DNA from 2 places in the Paenibacillus sp. JNUCC31 genome. Region 1 is predicted to be linked to the other one. Evidence: riboswitches for the same ligand, from Rfam matches in the RefSeq annotation. Region 1 holds a riboswitch; the other holds the start of a gene.
What was found. A riboswitch is a leader RNA that binds a small molecule or an ion and turns the genes downstream of it on or off. The one in region 1 is predicted to bind FMN.
Positions count from the first base shown of each region.

Region 2: linked by a shared signal. The riboswitch ahead of ribD (bifunctional diaminohydroxyphosphoribosylaminopyrimidine deaminase/5-amino-6-(5-phosphoribosylamino)uracil reductase RibD) and the one ahead of JNUCC31_RS32080 (DMT family transporter) in region 1 are both predicted to bind FMN.

Region 1 covers NZ_CP062165.1:7,323,638-7,335,898, reverse strand. The annotation lists gene bcaP (branched-chain amino acid transporter BcaP) at 287-1,723, opposite strand; gene JNUCC31_RS32095 (amidohydrolase family protein) at 2,242-3,618, opposite strand; gene JNUCC31_RS32090 (CGNR zinc finger domain-containing protein) at 3,833-4,393, opposite strand; gene JNUCC31_RS32085 (DinB family protein) at 4,530-5,027, shown strand; FMN riboswitch at 5,111-5,264, shown strand; gene JNUCC31_RS32080 (DMT family transporter) at 5,409-6,389, shown strand; gene JNUCC31_RS32075 (amidase) at 6,590-8,086, shown strand; gene JNUCC31_RS32070 (DUF3231 family protein) at 8,303-8,815, shown strand; gene JNUCC31_RS32065 (manganese catalase) at 8,990-9,829, shown strand; gene JNUCC31_RS32060 (amino acid permease) at 10,196-11,638, opposite strand; gene JNUCC31_RS32055 (AMP-dependent synthetase and ligase) at 11,846-12,199, shown strand.
Region 2 covers NZ_CP062165.1:726,674-738,934, forward strand. The annotation lists gene JNUCC31_RS03045 (D-alanyl-D-alanine carboxypeptidase family protein) at 1-95, opposite strand, end outside; gene ytfJ (GerW family sporulation protein) at 229-714, opposite strand; gene JNUCC31_RS03055 (DUF2953 domain-containing protein) at 918-1,640, opposite strand; gene scpB (SMC-Scp complex subunit ScpB) at 1,818-2,489, opposite strand; gene JNUCC31_RS03065 (segregation and condensation protein A) at 2,458-3,258, opposite strand; gene ribH (6,7-dimethyl-8-ribityllumazine synthase) at 3,361-3,828, opposite strand; gene JNUCC31_RS03075 (bifunctional 3,4-dihydroxy-2-butanone-4-phosphate synthase/GTP cyclohydrolase II) at 3,918-5,159, opposite strand; gene ribE (riboflavin synthase) at 5,211-5,879, opposite strand; gene ribD (bifunctional diaminohydroxyphosphoribosylaminopyrimidine deaminase/5-amino-6-(5-phosphoribosylamino)uracil reductase RibD) at 5,920-7,023, opposite strand; FMN riboswitch at 7,387-7,552, opposite strand; gene JNUCC31_RS03090 (peptidylprolyl isomerase) at 7,700-8,131, opposite strand; gene lysA (diaminopimelate decarboxylase) at 8,354-9,685, opposite strand; gene JNUCC31_RS03100 (spore germination protein) at 9,789-11,456, opposite strand; gene JNUCC31_RS03105 (stage V sporulation protein AB) at 11,484-11,912, opposite strand; gene JNUCC31_RS03110 (stage V sporulation protein AA) at 11,893-12,261, opposite strand, start outside.

The DNA of each region.
Region 1 (12,261 bases):
AAGGACTGACGCATCCCTTATTACATACCCATTTACCGCCTAAACCAACTCGTTTTGCGCGGATCAATGATCTGCTTCCACAAAAAAAGCCCTCACCGCTTCGCCTTGGCGAATCACGATAGGGGCAAATTCATCTTACTTCACCATTTCACTTGATTTACGGTCAACCCAATCGATATCGATTCTTCGTTAACCCTGAAATAACCCGAAGAAGCGAAGCTAAAAAGGTTGTTCTATCATCAGAGTACCCGTTAAATAAACATTAGTTGAACTTCTATATATACTGTTATTTCCCCTTCGTTCTGAAGCTGTCCGATATGCGTCGTGCCGGATTCAGATGACTGTGATGACGACCATAGGCAAAATAAATCACTAAACCTATAATCAACCAGCCAAAGAACGTAATCCAGGTTAACGCGGCAAGCCGTGTCATGAGATACATGCAGCCAACGGCACTGAGTATAGGAATCCATGGAACGAGAGGCACTCGGAAACCCCTTTTCAGTTCCGGGTTATTTTTACGTAATACGATAATCCCCAGACTTACAACCGCGAAAGCAAACAATGTCCCGATGTTAGTTAATTCCGCCAGATGGCCGAGTGAAATAAACCCTGAGAATAGTGCTATGATGATCCCTGCCACCCAAGTCCCTATAGCCGGTGTTTGGCGTTTGCCACTGACCTTGGAGAATACCGGGGACAGCAGTCCATCCCGTGACATGGAATAGAGCAGACGTGTCTGACCATACATCATAACAAGCAACACCGTAGTAATGCCAGTAATCGCCCCAAGCGAAACAATCCAGGACAATCCTTTTAACTGCACAAATTCAAACGCAAAGGCAACCGGATCACTCACATTTAACATGTGATAAGGTACAATCCCTGTCAGGATCAACGATACGACGATGTATAGAAAGGTGCAGATCACAAGGGACGCAATAATTCCGATCGGTAAGTCCCGTTGTGGTCGTTTCACTTCTTCCGCAGCTGTAGAGACAGCATCAAATCCAATGTAAGCAAAAAATACCGTTGCCGCTCCTGCAGTTACACCCGAGATCCCAAACGGAAGGAACGGTTGCCAGTTAGCTGGCTGCACATAGAACACACCTACACCAACAAAGATCAACACCACAATAATTTTAATCGCTACCATAATTCCGTTGGCTCGCGCAGCCTCTTTTACCCCTCGAGTAAGCAGGAACGTTATGATTAACGTAATGACCGCTGCGGTGATGTCAAAATAGGTTCCCTTTTCAGGACTAAATGCACTAGTGAGCACATGTGGCAGTTCCAATCCGAATCCTGACAATAACGTTTGAAAATATCCCGACCAGCCACTGGCAACCGCTGCACTTGCAAATCCATACTCCAGGATAAGATCCCACCCGAGAATCCAGGCAATGACTTCACCAAAAGCGGTGTAACTATACGTATACGCACTTCCTGATGCAGGAACACTGGATGCAAACTCGGAGTAACATAATGCAGCGAAGGCACAGATTATACCTGCCAGCAGAAAAGACAGTACCAATCCTGGTCCTGCATATGTGGCAGCAGCAACGCCTGTTAGGACAAAGATCCCCGTACCGATGATTGCCCCTACCCCGAGAGTCATCAGGTCAAGTGGACCCAGCACTCTTTTCAGCATGTTGCTTTCACTGCCTCCCGTATCAATCGGCTTTTTTCTGAACACTGAAGTTCGTTCCTGGTTTTGGTTCATACCCAATTTCCTCTCGTAATGAAAATGATAACGGTCTGACGCTTTGCTTCAATGGATCATTCGGTTCATCTGTTCTATGAAAAAGTCGTTTGTTCTATCTTAACGAACACCTATAAAAAACTATCAATTTCTACACGTTGTCGCGTTGCTTGATTAAATTTATTTCTTATGTTGTTTTATTTTGTACTTTTCGGACGAAAAATATCATGATCTGTTGGACAGGGCTCCATATAAAAATGGATTTAAAACAAAACTGCGTATAATTTATATTATGCGCAGTTTTTTAATGGTCTTTTTCCGGACTAAAATATCATATTTTCGTTGTTATATGTACTTCCTGAAATGAGGGACCTTTTCCCCTTTTTTCGCTGTCTGTCCTTTGCTAATTTTGTCTTATCCCTCGGTAAAAGGGCATATTAAAGGGCCGCATACCCTTATGCGGCCCTTCATCCTTTAAAACGATATGAATCTATGAAACAGAAACGAGTCCCATCCTTTTCACCATGCTTCATTAACACTTAAGAAAATATAATTCGCTCCGCATCCGACATCCGATACTGGGATAGTAGATATTCCTTGCTCTCCAACGCTTTACGACGGACCTCGTTCAGATCGACATGCAGCAGCTTGCCTGCACGCTTCACTGGCCGACCGGCTACAAATACGGTATCCACATTCGACGGATTGGCAAATTGAACGACGGCTCCAACCGGATCATGTACCGGGAACAAGTTAAGATCGGTGGTACGAATCATGATCAGATCTGCCTCTTTACCGGGCGCAAGTGAGCCAATCTTCCGCTCAAGCCCCAGAGCCTGTGCCCCAGCTGACGTTGCAAACCTCAGAACCTGGCTGGACTGCAAGTTCAGCTCCCCCGGCATTTCACCCTCTCGCAAGAGCTGTTCATTCATTCTGGAACGCTCTGCCTGAAGTGCGAATTTCATCTGGGAGAACATATCCCCGCCTGTTGATGTTACAACGTCGACTCCAAGCGTTGGGGTTCCCCCATGTTCAAGAAAATAACCCGTTGCGGGATATCCATGCCCCATCATCATTTCCACTTCCGGTGTGACCGACAGTGAGGCACCGCTATCGGCCAACATTTTATACTCATCCGTTTCCATCGTGTTTCCGTGGACTATATTCAGAGCGGGGCTCAGTAAACCAGCCTCATACAATTTACTCACCGAACGATCTACAGATCCCCAGCTGCCAAATCCAACATGCATTGAACATATCGCATCCAGTTCCTGAGCCAGCTGAATTTCCTTCACAGTGGTATCCCAATGGCTGAACTCCGGACCACGAATGGCAAGACCGAACGTAAGTAACTGATCCTGTGAGGAGAAATACTGTTCCTTGACCCTTCTCACATCATTCGAGTAGGTTAGATGGCTTTCTCTGTTCCAGTAGGGTGTCTCCCCCGGTACGCCATGAGCGAAAACCGATCGAATGCCCGCATCCTGAAGTCCGCGAATCAGTTCATCTGTGTGCTCTGGGGAATACGGCATACTCCAGTCAAGTACCGTGGTCACTCCAGCATTAAGCGCTTCCAAAGAACCCAGCAAATTGGCGATATAGCTGTCTTGTGGCCGGAGTTTGCTTCCCATCGCTCCATAGTAGAGATTTTGCAGATAGACCGGCAGTGACCAATTGGTGCCCGCTGTTTTGACAAGCGACTCCCACATATGCCGGTGAGTGTCGACGAATCCAGGGAGTATGATCATCTCTGATGCATCTATCACTTCCGCTTTCGTACAATTCAGGTCGGGCTGGATGGCAGTAATAAGAGAATCCTCAATCAGAACGTCCGCCCTCTTATACTGACCCACCGACGAATCCATAGACAGTACACAACCGTTCTTCAGTAGATAACTTGTCCTCACAAGACACATCTCCAATCATTGTTTTTTTGTTGGATATACGCTTGAAATACGGTTATTACCTGAATAACAAACTGAAATATTTTAAGTACATATACATTATATAGAAACTAATGGAAATATTCAATTTCTGAAGTTGAATATTTCCATTCCAGCATGTTTCTGGCTCAATTCAAGTGTTCTCCTTGCTTAACGAACAAAAAACCTTACTTTCTGGTACATCATCTTACTCCTTCTGCTGAGCCACCTTCTTTTTCGCCCGAAACCTTCTAACTTTCATTAAATTGCCGCACATCTTATCATCACAATATTTCTGGGTGCGACTGCGCGTATCATCATAGAAAATCCAGCGACAATCCGTATTATCGCAGATCCGAATTCTTCCCCCATCCCCTTCAACCACGGTGATGGCAAAATCAGCAGCGACCTCTGCCATGACCTGCTGCCAATGACCTTGTACAGGAATTAGCGAAAGTTCGAGTCCTTCATTTGCAGAGTTCAGTCTTCGGATCACCTGTCCTTCAGCCATCTTGCCGTTAAGCCATTTTTGATCTTTGTCTGTTAAAGATTCTCCGGCAGATAAACGAGTCGCAAGCGTCTGCAATTCATTTCTGAAAATTCTCATGACACTCTCTTCTTCAGGAGTTGCGGGTATAGATGCGCTCATTTTCCATTGTTCCAGAAAACGTTGCTGCCACTCTTTTTTGCCAAGCCTGTCCTCCGAACGATCCCCACCACGCCAGTCATGATAATCACTATTCACAAAATCAGTCCATAGTCTATCCATACGTACCTCCACTAAAATGTAACCATTTAAATGAATAAAGATAGTTACAACCAATCAAATTTGGGTTATATTAATTGTAACCACATTCAAGTACTTTAGCTAGTTACTACGAAATTCATTTTAGGGAGGAAAATCAATGACTACAACGGCAAAAGATCTATTGCTCATTCAGAAAGATGACACCTGGGATCAATGTAATTGGATTGTGCCTTTATCCAAGGCGCTCGAAGGACTAACTGCTGAACAAGCAGCCTGGGTTCCATCATCCGGTGGATTAAGTATCTGGCAGTTGGTTAACCATATGTACTATTATAATCAACGCTTGTTGAATCGCATTCAGGGTGTAACCCCCTCTGGTACACCTGCCGAAAACAATGAGTCCACCTTCGGTGATCCCGGGGACCCTTCCGATATCAAAGGCTGGAGTAAACTTATGCAAGACACAACTCAATTAGCAGGGCAGCTCCGTGATCAGCTTGCTACATTACAAGAATCCGATCTCGAAGCTCCTTACATGAACTCCGATGAAAAATGGTCACATGCACTTGCCCGCTGGGTCCTACACGATGCCTATCATGCTGGCCAGATTGTACTGCTGCGTAGGCAACAAGGAAGTTGGAATATTATATTCTAAAAAAACACTTGAACTGCTAGCGCTTACAGGAATAAGATGAACTTATTAATGTTACAGCTTGTTCAATACACTATATAATTGAATAGGATCTTCGGGGTAGGGTGCAATTCCCGACCGGCGGTGATGTTCTTATAGAACCAGCCCGCGACTCGCTGTTTGAACAGACTTTGCATATTCAGCGACTGACTTGGTGTGACTCCAAGGCCGACGGTACAGTCCGGATGAGAGAAGATCAACACATTGGCATGCCTTTACGGGAAGTCTTATTTCCTTACGACATGTCCATGATTGAGCCCCCGTTTATTTGGTGTATACCAAAACGGGGGCTTTTGTCGATTTTGCCAACTGAAGATTCCGTGTTCTGACGAAGGAGTCCTGAATATGGAAAAGACCCAATCTGCATCAACAATTTATCGTAAGGAACGAAGTAATACCGGATTTTGGCTGGTTGTTCTCGGCGCTGCCCTTTGGGGTGTAGATCCGTTATTCCGCATTATTTTGCTCAAAACGATGACTTCCACTCAGATTGTGCTTGTGGAACATATCATTGTCAGCCTGGTGGCGATTCCCGTGCTGTGGAAGTTTCGGGCCGATCTGAAAAACCTGCGTGCCCGCCACTGGATTGCCGTGATTTTTATCTCCTGGGGTGGATCAGCGCTCGCCACGGTATTATTCACACTAGCGCTCACACATAATGATCCCAACACCGTTTTATTGTTGCAAAAGATGCAGCCGCTATTTGCGATTGTTCTGGCAAAGCTGCTGTTGAAGGAAACATTACCACGTCGCTTTGGCGGACTGTTTATCATTGCACTTGCAGGAACATATCTACTGACGTTCGGATTCACCCTTCCTCTTGGGAACTGGGACAACTGGGTTCATGCAGGCAGTCTGCTCTCGCTGGGCGCTGCTGCCTTATGGGGAGGTTCAACTGTTATGGGCAGGTTGATGCTGGGACAAACCCGTTATGAAACGGTCACCTCCCTGCGATTTGTCGTAGCCTTGCCACTGCTGATCTTTATGACATGGAACGAGGGCGCTGCATGGACCTTCCCTTCCGGAACAGGCGAACAGGCAGCTGTGGCACTCAATATTCTGGGCCAGGCATTGTTGCCAGGGTTACTGAGTCTTCTGTTATATTACAAAGGGCTTTCTTCCACCAAAGCCTCTGTTGCCACGCTCGCGGAACTTAGCTTCCCGATGGCTGGGGTGCTGGTTAACTGGATTGCTTTCCGTACATTGATTACCTGGGAGCAGTTGGTTGGATTCATTCTCATCTGGGTTGCGCTGTTCGCCATCTCCAAACAGCAGGAACGCTCATCGACTCCGGCTGACGCTGCACCAAAGCTTCGTACAGATTGAATGCATCATATATAGAACGTAAATATAGTAAAAGCTAAAGACAAAAGCACTGGTCGTCCGAATGGATGAACGGTGCTTTTCGATATATGAGTATATGAACTAATCTCAGATTCTTTTTTTCTGTATGTTTTTATCAACTGCAATGGTACGATGAGATATGGATAATATAGATGAATTATATTCAGAGAGGAACGATCATCATGTCTTCATTTTCATATACTTCCTACGATGCCGTAGGTTTGGCAGAACTGATTCGATCCCGGGAGGTTTCCCCCGTTGAATTACTGGAAGCGGCGTTTGTACGCATGGAAGAAGTAAATCCTCAGGTTAATGCGGTGGTACGTACATATGAGACACGAGCACGTCGGGAAGCAGGCCTTGTTCGTCCGGGGGAACAACCATTCGCCGGCGTCCCCCTGCTCTTAAAAGATATTTCTCAATCCCTGGAGGGAGAAATCCTGACTTCAGGCTCCCAACTGTTCAGCAAGCATCGCGCAATCCGCAATTCGAATTATGTCACTAGACTCCGTGAAGCAGGATTTATCATCATAGGGCACACCAATACACCGGAGTTTGGCTTGAAAAATATTACCGAACCCCGCCTGCATGGCCCAAGTCGGAATCCCTGGAATATCCATCACACACCCGGCGGTTCAAGCGGGGGTGCCGCTGCCGCTGTAGCTTCAGGCATTGTTCCTCTAGCCGGGGCCAGTGACGGCGGCGGTTCAATCCGCATTCCCGCTTCCTTCAGCGGGTTGTTTGGACTAAAGCCCACCCGTGGGCGCACACCCGTGGGCCCCGGTGTTGGCCGTCAATGGCAGGGGGCATCTATTGACTTCGCCCTATCCCGTTCTGTTCGGGACAGTGCTGCGCTGCTTGATACGCTGCAAGTCATTCAGGCTGAGGCAGCGTTTCATACTCCTCTTTTCCCAGGGAGCTACCTTGCTGATATGAATTATCCACATCAACGTAAACTGAAGATTGCATATACGACAGATTCACCCGTAGACACACCTGTTAGTGAAGAAGCCAAAGAAGCCGTCTACAAGCTTATTCGCTGGCTGGAAGAACAAGGTCATCACGTTGAAGAAATGCTTAGTCCGGTCAATGGAGTCAAGCTGATGGAGAACTATTACATGATGAATAGCGGCGAAATGGCTGCGATGATTTCTTCCATGGAGCGATCCATGGGCAGAGTGCTAACATCGGATGACATGGAGATTGAATCCTGGGTTCTGGCTGAAGCCGGCAAAAAAGTATCTGCTGCGGAATTCGTACACAGTCTCGCCGAATGGGATGTTGCTGCAGCTCAGATGTCTACATTGTTTGAGCGCTATGATTTCTTTGTGACCCCCGTCAATGCTTTTCCTGCGCCCGAGGTCGGAGAATTGACGCCTCATGACGAACAGATTCAGAACCTGATGCGCATCAGCGAATTGAACAATAACGAGCAGCAGCAATTAATATACGAGATGTTTGAGCCCAGTCTCACGTATACACCGTTCACTCAACTCGCCAATCTCACAGGACAACCTGCTATGAGTGTACCACTTCATACAACTGCAGAAGGCTTGCCCATGGGGGTTCAAGTGATGGCGACCAAAGGACGTGAAGATTGGCTGCTCCATCTGGCTGGCCAGCTTGAAGCCTCAGAACTCTGGATCGGGATGAACGGAAATCCGTTGTTTCCAGCATAAATACTCAATACGCCACGATCTCGCCAGCAGACCTGTACTGCTGGCTTGTTTAATTTTAAATCGTAAAAGGAATAGATCTCAGTAATGGTTTACATAATAATTATGACGTTAATTTTAAGATTAAGATACCCTACCCTTTCTTTCCTACGTATAAGATCTTGGCATATAGGAGATCATAAGTCGGTGAAAAATCAACCTAATGGAGGAAAATCAATCATGGGTATTCTAAGCGGCAATCCCAAAAATGAGCCTATGCATTATGGAGAAATCTATAGTGTGTGGCAATGTTCCATGGTAGCCAAAGGCGCTGTATCTTGCTACCAAGCCTTCACGAACCATGCTGGAGACAAAGACTTGAAAAAAATTCTGGATGACCTGATCGACCAGGCCAAACTCGAAATTAAAGAATGCGATGCGCTATTAACCGAGAATGGCATCGCTCCCGCTCCAACGCTTCCGGAAAGACCTCCTGTTAAGTTGGAAGATATTCCGGCAGGCGCAAGATTCACGGATCCAGAGATTGCTGCAATAGTGGCAGCAGATACATCGTTGGGTCTGGTTGCTGCAAGCCAAACGATGGGTCAATCAATCAGAGAAGATATCGGTGCTCTGTTCGCCAAATATCATGCAACCAAAACGGCTTTAGGGGTTCGAATTCTTCAATTGACCAAAGAAAAAGGCTGGCTTATTCCCCCACCGCTTCAAGTTAAAAGACCGGATTCGGAGTAACTAAAGTCTGGTGACCTAACTCATTTTGTAGTGAATTTATGAGACCAAGAAGAAGAATCGTCGATTCTTCTTCTTGGTCTTTTTTGTTTATTCTTCTGTTTAATTTCCTATGATCAGGTTAATTAATTTTGAATTTATTTTGAATTTAATAGATATTCATATGGAGGGGTTCACATGTTTCGACATCAGAAAGAGTTGCAATTTGAAGTCAAAGTAGATCGTCCTGATCCCATGTTTGCACGTCAGGTTCAAGAAGTGTTGGGAGGACAATTTGGCGAAATGACAGTCATGATGCAGTACCTTTTTCAAGGATTCAATTGTCGAGGTGAGGAAAAATATAAGGATATGCTCATGGATATTGGCACCGAAGAAATTGGACATGTCGAGATGCTCTGCTCATTAATTAGCCAGTTACTCGATGGTGCAACACCTGCCGAACAGCAAAAAGCTGCTGAAGATCCTGTGACAGCTGCCATTATGGGTGGTATTAATCCGCAACATCTGCTGGTCAGTGGTCTTGGTTGTTTACCTACCAACTCAAACGGTGTTCCGTGGAATGGAGCCTATATCGTGGCAAGCGGTAATTTGCTTGCAGACATGCGCTCTAACCTTCATGCCGAAAGTCAGGGCCGCCTTCAGGTAGCAAGGCTGTACCATATGACAACCGATGAGGGCGTTCGGGCAACTTTCCGTAAAATGCTGGCACGCGACCGCTATCATCAGTATCAATGGATGGCAGCCATTCAGGAACTGGAGGAAAAGAACGGAGTCGTTGTTCCTGCTTCCTTCCCTCCTGAGGCAGAACAAGAATCTCAGCCACAGGCATATGAGTTCTGGAATTTGTCCGAGGGAACTGAATCCAGTGAAGGGCTATGGGCGACAGGAAGTGCTCCTGATGGAACCGGGGACTATGTATACATCTCCAATCCTGTCCCAAAGGGACAGATTCATGAACCTGTTATCCCTGCCACAGAACTTCACCATGATCTGGATGGGAAATCGAGCGATAAATAGTTCAATAGCCTATTTTTGGAGAAGTCAGATACGGCTTGAAATTGCTGGATGAGATGTGACAACTACATTGGTTATCAAAAAACGACTCAGTGTCTGAATGAGTCGTTTTTTTGATTCAATACTATGTGAATAATACTCATGCGGGACTCTTTATGACCAGCATATGGCCTTCATTTCCTTTTAGGAATCTTCACACTGCTTTTTGTAACCGCTTCCTATGTGTCCTATAAATGCACTTTAAAGAATTTTGTTCATGTTCTGGAATTTACGGTTCTGTTCTGGCTAAGGCTGTGAATGATTCTCCTATGAACCAATTGTTGATTTATAGCGGTGCAGTCATTTTTGGCTCCAATTTCTTTTCTTTATTTAAGTTTGCTTTTTTTTGCGTAACCGAATACCTGTGCTGTGATAACCCGACAGATCCTTTGCGACGTGTTCATCTTCGTCCTCTTCTTCCGTTAGGGTGTTGGATGTTTTAGTCGTGGACTTTTTCTTGCGAGTACGCTGTACAATGACATCACTAATGGCAATCAGAGAGACAAGCAGTAAGCTTATATAGAATCCTGGTCTGCTGAGTGTATGAAAAAGCGTCCCCGTTATCGCAGTTGCGATTAGCAATAATCCGATCCATCGCTTGACGTAATCGAACTTTCCTGATTTCAGCAGTCTGCCGGAGGATAGCAAAATAAACGACCAGTTATACAGAAGCATCAGACCTGCTGCAGTCGTAATGTATTCATATACTTTTCCTGGGAGTAATAGAGACATAATAATGGTACCAATTAACCCACAACCAATGAGGGAGAGGGCACTTAACGGATACTTCTTCTTCCATTTTCGAGAGAATAACTGCGGAGCGTCTCTCTCCTGTGCCAGGGTAATGATCATCGAGGTTACGGCGTAGAGAGAAGCCGTCATCGTCGAAAATCCAGCCACAATCAGTACACCATTGAACAAATGTGGAACAAACGCCAAATGATCACTACTTAGGGCCAGCACAAATGGACTCTCTTTGGGATTGAATGCCTTCAACGGAACCATGACCAACGTGAGTCCAATGGACACCACATATACTGTTGATAGCGCAATGAGCATGACTTTCCCGGCCTTCGGGGCATCCTCCGGTTTTTGAAGCCGGTAGGACATAATTCCAAGCACTTCAATCCCTCCATAGGCATAGAACGCAAAAAGAAATGCAGACCACAGGCCGATTCCACCCTTTGGAAAAATAGTCTCCATGTCCATTGGTACTTTATGCTCGTACTTCGTTCCCCCAATCCACCCTGCCAGAAGTGCGACAGCAATAACCAAAAACATGATGATTGCTGCGATTTTAATAATGGCCAGCACATTCTCAACCCGGTCAAATCCTTTGTTACCAAAGAACACAATGCACAGCCCTAAAATACCGAATCCCGCAGCAAAGATCCATAGTGGAACCGATGGGAACCAAAAGCGAGAAAAGATGGACAAAGCCGTTAGCTGACTTCCCATAATGAGTAGCTCCGAGAACCAGTACATCCAACCGCTGGCAAACCCAGCCCAACTTCCAAACGCTTTCTTCGCATAGGAACGAAAGGACCCCTGTTCCGGGTGATCAGAAGTCATTCTCGCCAAAGCATCAAAAACTACATATGTACCTAAAGCAGCAAAGACATAGGCTAGCAATACAGCCGGTCCTCCAATAGAGATGGCCAGGCTGGAACCCAGGAAATATCCGGTGCCAATCGTGCCCGCCACACCCAGCAGACTTAATTGCCACCATTTCAGTTTCTTTTCTTCTGTTGAACGTGTTGATGCTTTGCTCATGTTGTCATTCCTCTTCTGTATCATTTTAGGCTTCTTTAGGTAGCCTTCCCAATTCAGAGTTAAACATGTTCATCCATTTGTCCTGACTTGAAGATGCAGCTTGTAGAGCATAGCAGATTTCATGGAAATTGGATGTTTGAATATTTATATTGAGCTCATTGCATACTACAACAGGTAAATCCAACACATACAGGAGGTTTATTACACATGAATCAATTCTCACAGACCCAACAAATCACTCAACTTGCGCAACAGCTCACGCAACAGACACAACAGGCTTCAATGCAATATCAACAACTTCTGAGACAAGAACAGAGCAACGCTCAACAACTCGAACAGTTGGCACAACGGGAGCAACAAGCTGCGCATATCATCCAAACAGCTCTGCAAGGACACCAGACAGCCATACAGCAACTGCAACAAATCTCCAATCTTGCACAACAAATTGTCAATACCTCTACACAGCAAGTTTCCTACTTAGAACAGCCATATAACAACAACCCCAATATTTCTGCGGGCCAATCATTCGGAACTTATTCGAATCAGCATCGCCCCCAATAGCTGCATGAAAACACTAAAAAAGGAATCCTTTTATATTAAAAAGGGTTCCTTTTTTAGTTTAA
Region 2 (12,261 bases), 950 kb from region 1:
CCCGGTATAGTCTCTTGGGCTTCTGCAAGCCCAAATGAAGGAAACAGAAACAAAGGTACAAGCATACATGCCACAAATTTCATTAATTTTCGCATCAATTCATTCCTCCGGGTCACTTGGAATCTTGTACTAGCTTATGTCTGGACAACCCGAAGTATGTCCCAGTACAAGAAAACAGCAAAAATCCCTTTCGCACACTCACTGCGGAAGGGATTTTGAGCGAATCATTTAGCTGAACGTTGAAGGATTAGGTGTGACAGGTATGCCGGACTCCGAAGGTTGTTGTTCCGTATTACGATTGCGGAACATGTCCTGAATTCTGTCCATCACATATGGTGTGGAGTCAATCAGTTTCTCGAACAGATGCGTTGAGTTGTCAAGCGGCACAATGTGAACACCCTGTTTTCCAACCACCAGGAACGCAATAGGACGAATAGATACGCCGCCTCCACTACCGCCTCCGAATGGAGAAGCAACCGAGGCAGAGCTGGCATGCTCAGTAGCACTTCCAGCACTCGCTTTGCTGCTTCCTCCATCATTTACATGAAAATCACTGCCACCTGCAGCAAATCCGAATCCTACTTTACTGATTGGCAGAATGACGGTACCGTCAGGTGTTTCTACCGCATCACCTACGATTGTATTGACATCCACCATGGCCTTGATATTTTCCATTGCGGTTTCCATTAAGCCTTGAATTGGATGATCTGACATTTAAATTCCCTCCAGTTTCATTATAAGCTAGGTTTGATCTAACCATATCATCCCCAAACTTGAAGGGAGTTATGTAAGTGAGTATTTCTCGAATCGTAGTCAAAATCACGGGCCAAGAACATGTCACATTCCGGTGTCGGTCGTTGGCAACCTTATACTCATCTTTGGCTGTATAAAAAGAGGACACCCACCTTCTAAACATCCTAATTGGTATGATGTCTTTTCAGCTTTTTCTTGCGTCTGCGCCGTTGTTCCTGCAAAAGTTTGAACCACACACGCCATCCTCCCTCCACTTGCAGTACACGGGTTAACAACATAAATCCTGCAATCAAAAGCGCTGTAATTCGAATTTTCATTTTCCAATCCAGTTCGGTTTGAAATTCCATATCATCTCCCCACACCGGCACAACCTGCAGGACTGGTGTTCGTTCAAAATGGATTTGATAAGACAAATATCCAATGATGCTCGATTTGATACTCCATACCCAGCCAATGAGAATAGCCGTGTACGCTGCATCGCCAACACCCACGCGGGTAGACCAGGACATATGAGTCATATGTACACGAGTGAGCGTTTGCTTGACCCACTGCTTCAATGCATCCGTTGCCCGAAGCATGATTTTTACATCTTTCGCCCATTTTTCAACTTTTCGTTTGTTGACACGCTTGCTACCCTGAGACTCTCCTCTTGAATGATTCGTTCGCTGTTCTGTTTTCACCAGAAATCCTTCCTTCCAATTACGAAAGACGATGCTGGGAATTTCATAGTTAATACGCACAATGCCATAGAACATACGAATCGTAATTTTGGCATAATCATCATGATTCTGTTTACTGAATGTAAAATGCACATGAACATACGAGATGAGGACTGCGGCAAGCAGCAGTGCGATCAACAAGCCGATTCCTCCAAGCCAAATCCACACAGGCCTTACCTCCAAGCCCTCAATTCTTTTCTTGTCTAGTATGACACTCTATATAGGAAAAAATTCACGTCCGACCTGAAAATTCCATTCTAACTTCCGACGTACCCAATCAACTATTCGAAAAGACAACAAAAAAACCGGCCCCCTTTAGGGTACCGGTTATCGTCCAAAACAATATTATGAATTAATGGAATCATCTTCAATGTTGATATCGTGTATATCGTCCGTAACTTCATTGTCATCCAGATTTGTATTTTCCAGATCCAATTCCACAGGCTGCACATCCAGCTTTTCAAAGAGCAACTGTGTCTCTTCCTCCAGATTCTCGGAATCTTCAAACAAGCCCGGCTCAGGCAGATCTTTGAGTGAAGCCAAACCGAAGTAATCCAGGAATGATTTGGTTGTTCCATATAGAATTGGGCGTCCAATCGCCTCAGCGCGTCCCACTTCCTGAATCAAATCCTTGTTCACAAGCGTGTGGATGGCGCGTTCAGACTTTACTCCACGGATCTCCTCAATCTCTACCCGCGTGATCGGTTGACGATACGCTACAATCGCAAGTGTCTCTAGTGCGGCCTGGGATAGGGAGGTACGTGCAGGTGAGTATGCCAACTTCTCAAAATACGTCGCATGCTCCGGCAAGGTACCCAACTGCACAACCCCTGCAATTTTAAGAATTTGCACGCCTCTCCCCTGGTTGGCAAATTCGGCGATCATTTCCTCAATCGCGTCGGACACCAACTCCACCCGCTGATCTACGATTTCGGCAATTTGTTTGATGCTCAGACCTTCTTCTCCGGACAAAAACAACAGGCCTTCAATAATCGATTTCAATTTCGGAAAATCCATGATTCTTTGTTTCCCCTCTCCACTCCATAACAATATCCTCAAACATCCGCTCCTGGTAACAGACAATCTGCTTCATCTTCATCAGCTCCAGCACCGCCAGAAATGTGACAACAATTTCATGCCGATAGATCTGGTTATCCAACAGTTTTGAAAATAACAGTCTGCCTCCTGGCCCCATGCTTTCCAAAGCGCCGATGACATCACGGATGCGATCCTTAACCGATATTTCATCCCGGTGGATCCGGGTAACGGTTGTCCGCTTCTCCGCCTTACGCAGCGCCTTCTGAAATGCAGCAATCAGATCCGAGGTATGCAACCCTTCCACCGGATTAGATTGTGCTTCTACGGGCATATACGGTCGCAAATCCTCGGGCTCTTTGGAAAAAATAAGGCTGCGTTCCCACTCCCGCTCATGTAAATGACGCGCAATTCCCTTGTATTTGCGATATTCAATCAGACGTGCAATCAGCTCAGCACGTGGGTCATAATCTTCTTCTTCCATATAAGCATAATCCTCAAAGTCCTCGATTACCGGTGGCTTGGGTAGTAAAAGTTTGCTCTTGATCGACAGAAGTGTTGCCGCCATTACCAGAAATTCACTCGTAATATCCAGCTCCAATTCCTGCATCGAATGCAGATACGCCATATATTGATCGGTAATATCGCTGATGGGAATATCCTGGATATGAATCTCTGCTTTATCGATCAAATGAAGCAGCAGATCCAAAGGCCCTTCAAAAGTCTCCAGTTTGTATGTCACTACCGTCACTAGACGAATCCTCCCGCCAGAAAAATAAAAACCCCCGCTAAGCCGCCGAATCCGGTCTCCCGTTTTCGTCTGCGCAGAGCAGGGCACTATATTAAATAAGCACTATTTTAGCTGTTTCGTCAAGTTTGCCATTTCGATAGCGGCAGTAGCTGCATCCCAACCTTTATTTCCTGCCTTTGTCCCAGCACGCTCAATGGCCTGTTCAATATTCTCTGTCGTAACCAGACCAAAGATGGTAGGCACGCCTGTTTTCAGGTTAATTGCGGCTACACCCTTAGCCATCTCATTGCACACATAATCATAATGTGTCGTTGAACCACGAATAACCGTACCGAGCGTAATGACCGCATCGTATTTTCCACTTTCGGCCATTTTTTGTGCAATCAACGGGATTTCAAAGGCACCTGGAACCCAGGCTACATCCACTTCATCATCTTGTACACCGTGACGTTTGAACGCATCCAATGCTCCACTGAGCAGCTTGCTTGTAATGAATTCGTTAAACCGACCCACGACAACTCCATATTTTAATCCTTCCGAAACCAAATGTCCTTCAAAAAAGTGTGGCATTCATGTCATCTCCCTAATTGTATTATATGATGTACGTAGCTGATCTTCGGCAAAAAATATTTCACCTTATTTTACTTCAGAACAGCCACTCAGTTTTTTTCTTCATTCTGCTCGATATCGTCGAATTTCAACATATGGCCAAGCTTCGCCTGCTTCGTATGCAAGTAGACCGTATTATCCTCGTTCTCTTGCATCTGAATCGGTACTCGTTCTACCACTTCCAGCCCGTAGCCTTCAAGCCCTTTAATTTTGCGCGGGTTGTTGGTTAATAACCGGATTTGGCGAACGCCAAGATCCTTGAGGATTTGGGCACCAATGCCGTAATCACGAAGATCAGCAGCAAATCCAAGCTTCAGATTGGCATCTACGGTGTCCAGACCTTCTTCTTGCAACTTGTAGGCTTTGAGTTTGTTGATCAATCCAATGCCACGGCCCTCCTGTCTCATGTAGAGCAGAACGCCATTACCTTCTTCATGGATCTGTTTGAGGGCTGCATCGAACTGCGGACCACAGTCACAACGATGAGAATGGAATACATCCCCTGTCAGACATTCAGAGTGCACGCGGACCAACACAGGCTTCGAACCGTCAATCTCTCCTTTAACCAAAGCTACGTGCTCTTTGTTATCCACCGCATTGGTATAGGCTACCGCTTGGAATTCGCCAATATCCGTAGGCATACGCACAGCGACTTCGCGTTGAACGAGCTTTTCCTTTTCATTCCGGTAACGAATCATGTCCTGAATACTTATGAGCTTCAGATCATGTTTACGGGCAATCTCCTGAAGATCTGGAAGTCTGGCCATCGTACCATCTTCCTTAATCACTTCACAGATGACACCGGCCGGGTATGAGCCGCACATAATAGCGAGATCCACAGCTGCTTCCGTGTGTCCGGCACGCCGCAGGACACCCCCGTCTTTCGCGATAAGCGGGAACGTATGCCCCGGCTTGCGGAAATCTCCACTTTTCGCTTCTGGATCGATCAAGCCCTTCACTGTTATGGAACGTTCATGTGCCGAGATGCCAGTTGTCGTATCTTTATGATCTACCGAAACGGTGAATGCCGTTCCATGAAAGTCCGTATTTTGTTGAACCATTGGTTTCAAATTAAGTTCGTCCGCACGCTGCTGCGTGATGGGAACACATACCAAACCTCTGCCTTCGGTAATCATAAAATTGATTACTTCCGGTGTAGCCTTCTCGGCCAATGCGATAAAATCGCCTTCATTCTCCCGGTCCTCATCATCTACCACAATGACAGGTTTCCCCCGCATTAAATCATAGATCGCTTCTTCTATAGGGTTCAGAATGGATTGTTCTCCTGACATAAGTCCCCCTCCAGTTTCCATTTCAAATTATATTTGTATTCAAACAATTAGTTAAGCAAATCCGTGATTAGCTAGGAAATCCTCACTGATACTTTTCGGCTTGCCTGCACCAGTCTCCTGATGTCCCTTACCGTAGTGCAGCAGATGATCCACATATTTGCCCAAAATATCACATTCAATATTGATGGTATCACCCGTCTTTTTGACATTTAATACCGTTTCACCAATGGTATGTGGAATAATGGACACAGTGAATGCAGTCTGTGAAGTATGCACAACTGTTAGACTAATTCCATCCAGGGTTACGGACCCTTTGGGTATCAGATATTTAAACAATTGCGTATCATCAGGTTTGATCTCGAAAACAATCGCATTCTGGTCACGTGTAATGCTGCCAATAACGCCAGTGCCATCTACATGACCCTGAACGATATGTCCGCCAAAACGTCCACCAGACAGCATGGCTCGCTCCAAATTGACTTTGTTGCCGGATTGCAATTGACTAAGATTGGTATGGCGGTATGTCTCGGGCATTACATCAGCTGTAAACCCACCGGCCTCCAGGGTTGTTGCAGTTAAGCATACCCCGTTTACAGAAACACTATCGCCAATCTTCAAGTCATTCATGATGGCGGAAGCTCCGATATTCAGGACCATCGCTTCGCCTTTCCGACCTATGCGCCGGATCTGACCGACTTCTTCCACCAAACCGGTAAACATGCTGCCGCCTCCTTTATTTATTTCGTTAACATAAATGTATTTATTCTGGCCAAACCGGAATTCCGCCAATGCTGATATTATCTCCAACTTGCTCAATTTCCAGCTGATGCAGTTGAATGGCCTGACTCATGCGCTCCACACCCTCGAAGCGGAAACTGCCTGGTGTATCGTATCCTCCGACAATTTTCGGAGCAATGAACATAAGCAGTCGGTCTACCAACCGAGCTTCCAACATAGCCCCATTCAGTGTGCCTCCGCCTTCAAGCAGGATTGAACCAATCTCACGTTCACCGAGCTTGCTGAGTGCATTCAGCAAATCTACACGCGGTCCAGGTCCACAACGAATAATCTCCACACCGTATGCTTCCAAACGCTCAGCTGCTTCAGTGCTTGCTTCATCCGTTGTAAGCACCCAAGTTGGTACTAGGCCATCCTTAACCATTTTGGAGCCTACAGGCAGACGCAGCTTGGAATCCACAACGATCCGCACCGGGCTGATCCCTTCCACCTGCAGACGAGTGGTCAGCTCCGGATTGTCAGCAATTACAGTTTCCACACCAACCATAATTCCTTGATGACGATGACGTAGAGCATGCACAATCTCGCGTGCCGGCTCGTTAGAGATCCATTTGCTGTCACCGCTACGAGTAGCGATTTTGCCATCAAGAGTAGTAGCCGTCTTTAAAGTTACAAAGGGAAGACCTGTTGTAATGTATTTAATGAATTTTTCATTCATCCGTCTGCCGCGCTCACGGAGGACACCCACTTCAACTTCAATCCCTTGTTGGCGCAGCATGCTGATGCCTCTGCCGGAAACTTGCGGATTCGGATCTTCACAGCATACAATGACACGTTTCACTTTCTCGTGAATGAGACGTTCGCTGCAAGGAGGGGTCTTACCATAGTGACTGCAAGGTTCGAGTGTAACATACACTGTACTGCCTTCAGCATCGCTGCCCGCCATATTCAGTGCATGTACCTCTGCATGGCCCGTCCCCCGTTTCAGGTGACTTCCCAGGCCTACGATACGCCCCTCTTTCACAACGACACAACCTACAACCGGATTAATTCCTGTCTGTCCTTGTGCCCGTTCTGCCATATCCAACGCCAGCGCCATATAAAATTCATCATTAATCATTTCCAATCCGTTCACCCCACGGTTAAAATCTGAGTTATTGTATTGACCTCCCTTCCAACAGAGAGGCATGTTCCATATCTATTAAAAAATCCCCGTCGAACAATCCGTTCGATGGGGATGATGAGAGACATGTGTCATCAGCAATACTATTGATACAGTACCAAAAACACTTCGCCCAAAAACTTCATTTCAGGCAAGTGAAAGCAGACACATACCTTAATGAACTTCATTTACAGGTAAAGAGCTTCTATGATGTGGCATATGTATGAAGATTTCCGAATGTAACCGGATTTCTCCCTGCACAGAAAATGAATTCGTCAAAAACTGTACAGCAACAATACTGCGGAATGCGGCCCGTTAGGACTGCACCCTCTCCTTCTCCCATCCAGACTATACTGTCGGTTCTGGAATTACACCAGATCAGCCATCTGCCACGGGCAGACGGGTCACGGACTTTGCACTTCGTGCTGGATTGACATCCTCACACGACTGCATCACCGCCGGTAGGGAATTACACCCTGCCCTGAAGGATTCGCTTTCGTTATTAATTGGATGTTAGCACTTTAATGTCAAAAAATCAATTATTTTTTGTTCCTTTTTGTCACATACTAACTTTTAATAAGCTAAGTGTAATAAAAAACCGTCTCGCCAAAGCGAAACGGTTTCCTTACAGAGATCCTGATTAAGCTTCTACAACTTCAACAGTCTCCATTTTGTCTTTACCTTCAAAAGCATCTACGAACTCCATACCTTTGGTTACTTTACCAAATACAGTATGTTGACCATCCAAATGTGGTTGCGGTTGGTAGCAGATGTAGAACTGGCTTCCGCCTGTGTTACGGCCTGCATGTGCCATAGCCAATGTTCCGCGCTCATGTTTGTTCGGGTTGATCTCACAGTTGATTGTATAGCCAGGGCCACCTGCACCGGTACCGTTAGGGCATCCGCCCTGAGCAACGAAGCCCGGAATAACACGGTGGAATGTAAGACCATTGTAGAAACCGGAGTTAGCCAGTTTCTCAAAGTTTGCTACTGTGTTTGGCGCTTCTTGATCGAACAGATCGATCAGAACTTCTCCGCCGTTTGCCATTTTGATTTTCGCTTGTTTCGCCATATGTAAATGACTCCTTTCGTATTGACCATCGTTAATGGTGCCAGAACGCATTGACCCTGGGTCAAGCTTTATAGCACTTTTCTTAGTGTACACCGAAAATGGATGGATCGCAAAATAATCAGCAAGATTTTTTAAAAAATCCAGCCTTATAGATGCAAAGAAGACAAAAAAGGAGCACTCCTTTTTTGTCTTCTTTATTAACAATTCAGCATCGTTCTCGAATTAACGAGTTACAGGCTGCTTAGCAATACGCTCAGGAACGAGGTCATTCTGGATAATGTCCTGATACGTCTCACGGCGTACCACAACATCCCCTTGACCGTCTTTGACAAATACTACTGCCGGACGACGAATCCGGTTGTAGTTACTTGCCATGGAGTAATTGTACGCGCCTGTGCATGCTACTGCGAGCAGATCGCCGCTTTGTACTTTGGGCAGTTCCAGATCCCAGATCAGCATATCGCCGCTCTCACAGCATTTACCAGCAACCGATACCGTTTCCTGAGCAGCCTCATTCGCACGATTGGCAAGTACTGCTTCATATTTGGACTCATACAGTGCCGGACGCGGATTATCTGTCATCCCGCCATCAACAGCCACGTATTTACGAACCCCTGGAATGTCTTTGCTTGTTCCAACGGTGTAGAGTGTTGTTCCCGCTTCACCCACGATGCTGCGGCCTGGTTCAACCCAGATCTCAGGTACGGCATAGCCGATTTGGGCAAAATGATTTTTAACCGCATCGGTGATGGCTTTTACGTATTGTGAAACTTCAAGCGGGGTATCTCCATCAATATAGCGAATGCCAAAGCCGCCGCCCAGGTTAACCACTTTGAAAGCAACGTTAAGACGCTCATGAACATCAGCTGCAAACTCTGCAACACGCTGAATGGCCATTTGGAAGCCTTCAACTTCAAAGATTTGCGATCCGATGTGTGAATGCACACCGAGTAAAACTAAGTTCGACTGCTTGGAAGCAAGTTCAATCGCTTCGAATGCAGTTCCGTTCCCGATATCGAATCCAAATTTCGAATCGGTTTGTCCTGTGGAGATATATTCATGCGTATGCGCTTCAACACCAGGCGTCACACGAAGCAAAATGTTTACTTTACGATTTTTGTCTGCCGCTACGGCTTGCAGCAGGTGCAGTTCATTAAAGTTATCCACAACAAAGCAGCCAATCTCAGCATCAAGCGCCATTTCAATTTCTTCCAGTGTTTTGTTGTTGCCGTGGAAGTGAATACGCTCTGCCGGGAAGCCAGCTTGCAGTGCAGTGAATAATTCACCATCGGATACAACATCCAATGAAAGTCCTTCTTCCGCAGCAAGAGCACACATGGCCATTACGCAGAATGCTTTACTTGCATAAGCAACTTGAAAGCCCAGTCCGGAAGCACGGAATGCTTCCATGTACTCTCTGCAGCGCTCGCGAACCAGTTGCTCGTCCACAACGTAGAGTGGAGTTCCGAATTGTTCTTTCATATCCGTTGTATCCACGCCACCAATTTCCAAATGTCCTTGCGCATTTATTTTACTTGTACCATGTAAATACATATTCTGCATTCCTCACTTTTTATATACTGGAACAGCTGTTATTCCAATGATTTTACACCAGTATATCAAATTAGTGAATGAGAAGAATGGATTTTTCAACTGATCATTTGTGTTTTTTACTTTTTCGCAATTCTCCGTCAGGGTCATCGTCCATTTTGGTATTGTCACGCGTCTTGTTGATTGATGGACGTTTTTTATTTTCCAACAAAGGCAAACGAAACAAAAAGTTGCCCAATGCCTTTGCATTAAACGGTATGAATGGCCAGAGATAAGAAGAGTTGTACGAGCGATGCAACGTAAGGGCCACTATAATGAACGTGGTTCCAACAACGAATCCAGGAACCTTGAATATCGCTACTGCCACTAGCAAAAACAACCTGACTAGCCGATTCGCCAAACCAAGCTCATAACTGGGAGTTGCAAACATGCCAATCGCAGCTATAGCCATGTAAAGTACAACTTCATTCACAAAATAACCTGTTTTCACAGCGATATCACCGACCAGAATGGCGGCAATCAAGCCCATGGCCGAAGCGAGTGGTGTGGGGGTATGAACAGCCGCCATCCGCAATAAATCGACCCCGAACTCAATGAGCAGGAACTGTAGAATCAGCGGAAGCTTGGCATTCTCATGAGGACCGATGAACTCCATTCCAGCCGGCTTGATCCCCGGATCAATCACCATCAATAACCACAAAGGTAACAAGAAAAGCGAAATCAAAATGCCCCCAAAACGTACCCAGCGCAGATAGGTTCCCATAAAGGCGGTCTGTCTGTTCTCTTCTGCATGTTCACACAGGTCAAAAAAAGTCGTGGGCAGAATCATCACACTGGGTGAAGTATCTACAAAGATAACAACTCGCCCTTCAATCAGATGAGAAGCCGTCACATCCGGCCGTTCCGAATAACGAACCAACGGATATGGGTGCCAGCCCTTGTTAATGATCGCTTCTTCAAGTTGCTTATCAGCAGCAGGAATGCCGTCGATATTCACTCGTTTAATTTTCTCGCGAACCGAATCCACCTGAACCTTATCCACGATATCATCTATATAGACGACGCAGACATCCGTTTGAGATCTCCGACCGACCTGCATAATTTCGAATTTTAATCCAGGGTCTCGTATTCTGCGACGTACTAGCGCAACGTTCGTCAGGAGTGTCTCGGTAAAACCGTCTCTAGAGCCGCGCACCACTCGTTCCAGCGAAGGTTCCTCCGGTGAACGCACTGGATAACTGCGCGTATCCATAATAATAACGGAACGATCCCCTTCAACAAACAAAGCGCTCATACCCGTGAGAACCTTGTTAATTACAGCACTCATTTTTTCTACTCGCTCAACCTGTATATGAGGGATGTAACAATCAAAATATGACTTTAGTGCATGTCCTGATACCTGGTCTGGTGTAAGATAGGTTAACCGTTTTAACACTTCAAGCAGAATCTCATCTTTCGCAAAACCAGTTAATAACAGCAATCCCACATGCTTTCCGCCCATAACCATTTCTCTCATATTGACATCGAAGGATTCACCAAGACCCAATACTTGCTGCAGCGTATATTTGTTTTCACTCATGCTCGGGGAGATATCATCGTTTCCCTGCCAATATTCTACCGATTCCTCAATACTGTCCGACATTTCATTTTGTTTCTTTTTTTCGTATGCCTTCTTCTCTTCCTCCTTCTGGGTTTCATAATCAGATTTGTTCACCATCTCTTCCGACATTGATTCGTCGGAGTTACGCCCGTCGTTGTCCGGTCTTACATCCATTTCCCAGCCTCCTTTGGCCAACACGATTTAACGCTGATATACAAAAAAGTCAAATAGCGAACCAGTCATTTTCCCCAAAATCATGGCGAGCAATAGTCCGAATAAATAAGATTTCATGCCCAAACGTTTCGCGAGTACAGGCAGCACATTCAATACCTCTGTGAGTGCGGCAGCGAGCAGACCGATGAACACACCGCAAAACAATCCAATGATCGGGCTGAGCAGCAACACGCCATGCACTTTCCAATGCCAGAAATCCGCAACGGTACCGATCAGCGAACCGCCAATCAATGCCCCTTCATACCAATGGGTTTTATCATAGGAACGTGTTAGCTGCGCCAATCTGGGAATCATATCGAGCACGAGAATAAGCGCAATCACACCGCTTCCTACGGCGACTCCCCCCGCAACACCCAGCACGATACTGATCGCTCCATTAAGAACGCTCATCCGCATTCATCTCCCTGCGTTCCTCTTCATGCATACGTTCGGTTTCTTCAATCACTACATATTTGTCTACATTTTGCTGGTATAGGAACATTTCCACTTCCAAAGGGGTAGGTTCTTCATTCCATTTTTTCTTGAATAAATGATTGAAAAACACAGCCATACCAAATCCAATCCCAATGGAATAGGCCACTTGGAACAAATAGGGATGCTCATCACGGCGTCCTGTAATCATTTCGACGATTCGAATCTGTACTTCCTGCATGTTTACGTCTGCATGAAAATTCATAATGGTCAGGGCTGATCCGAAAAATAGCAGCAACCATACCAGAATGAACAATGATATGGATGCCTTGCC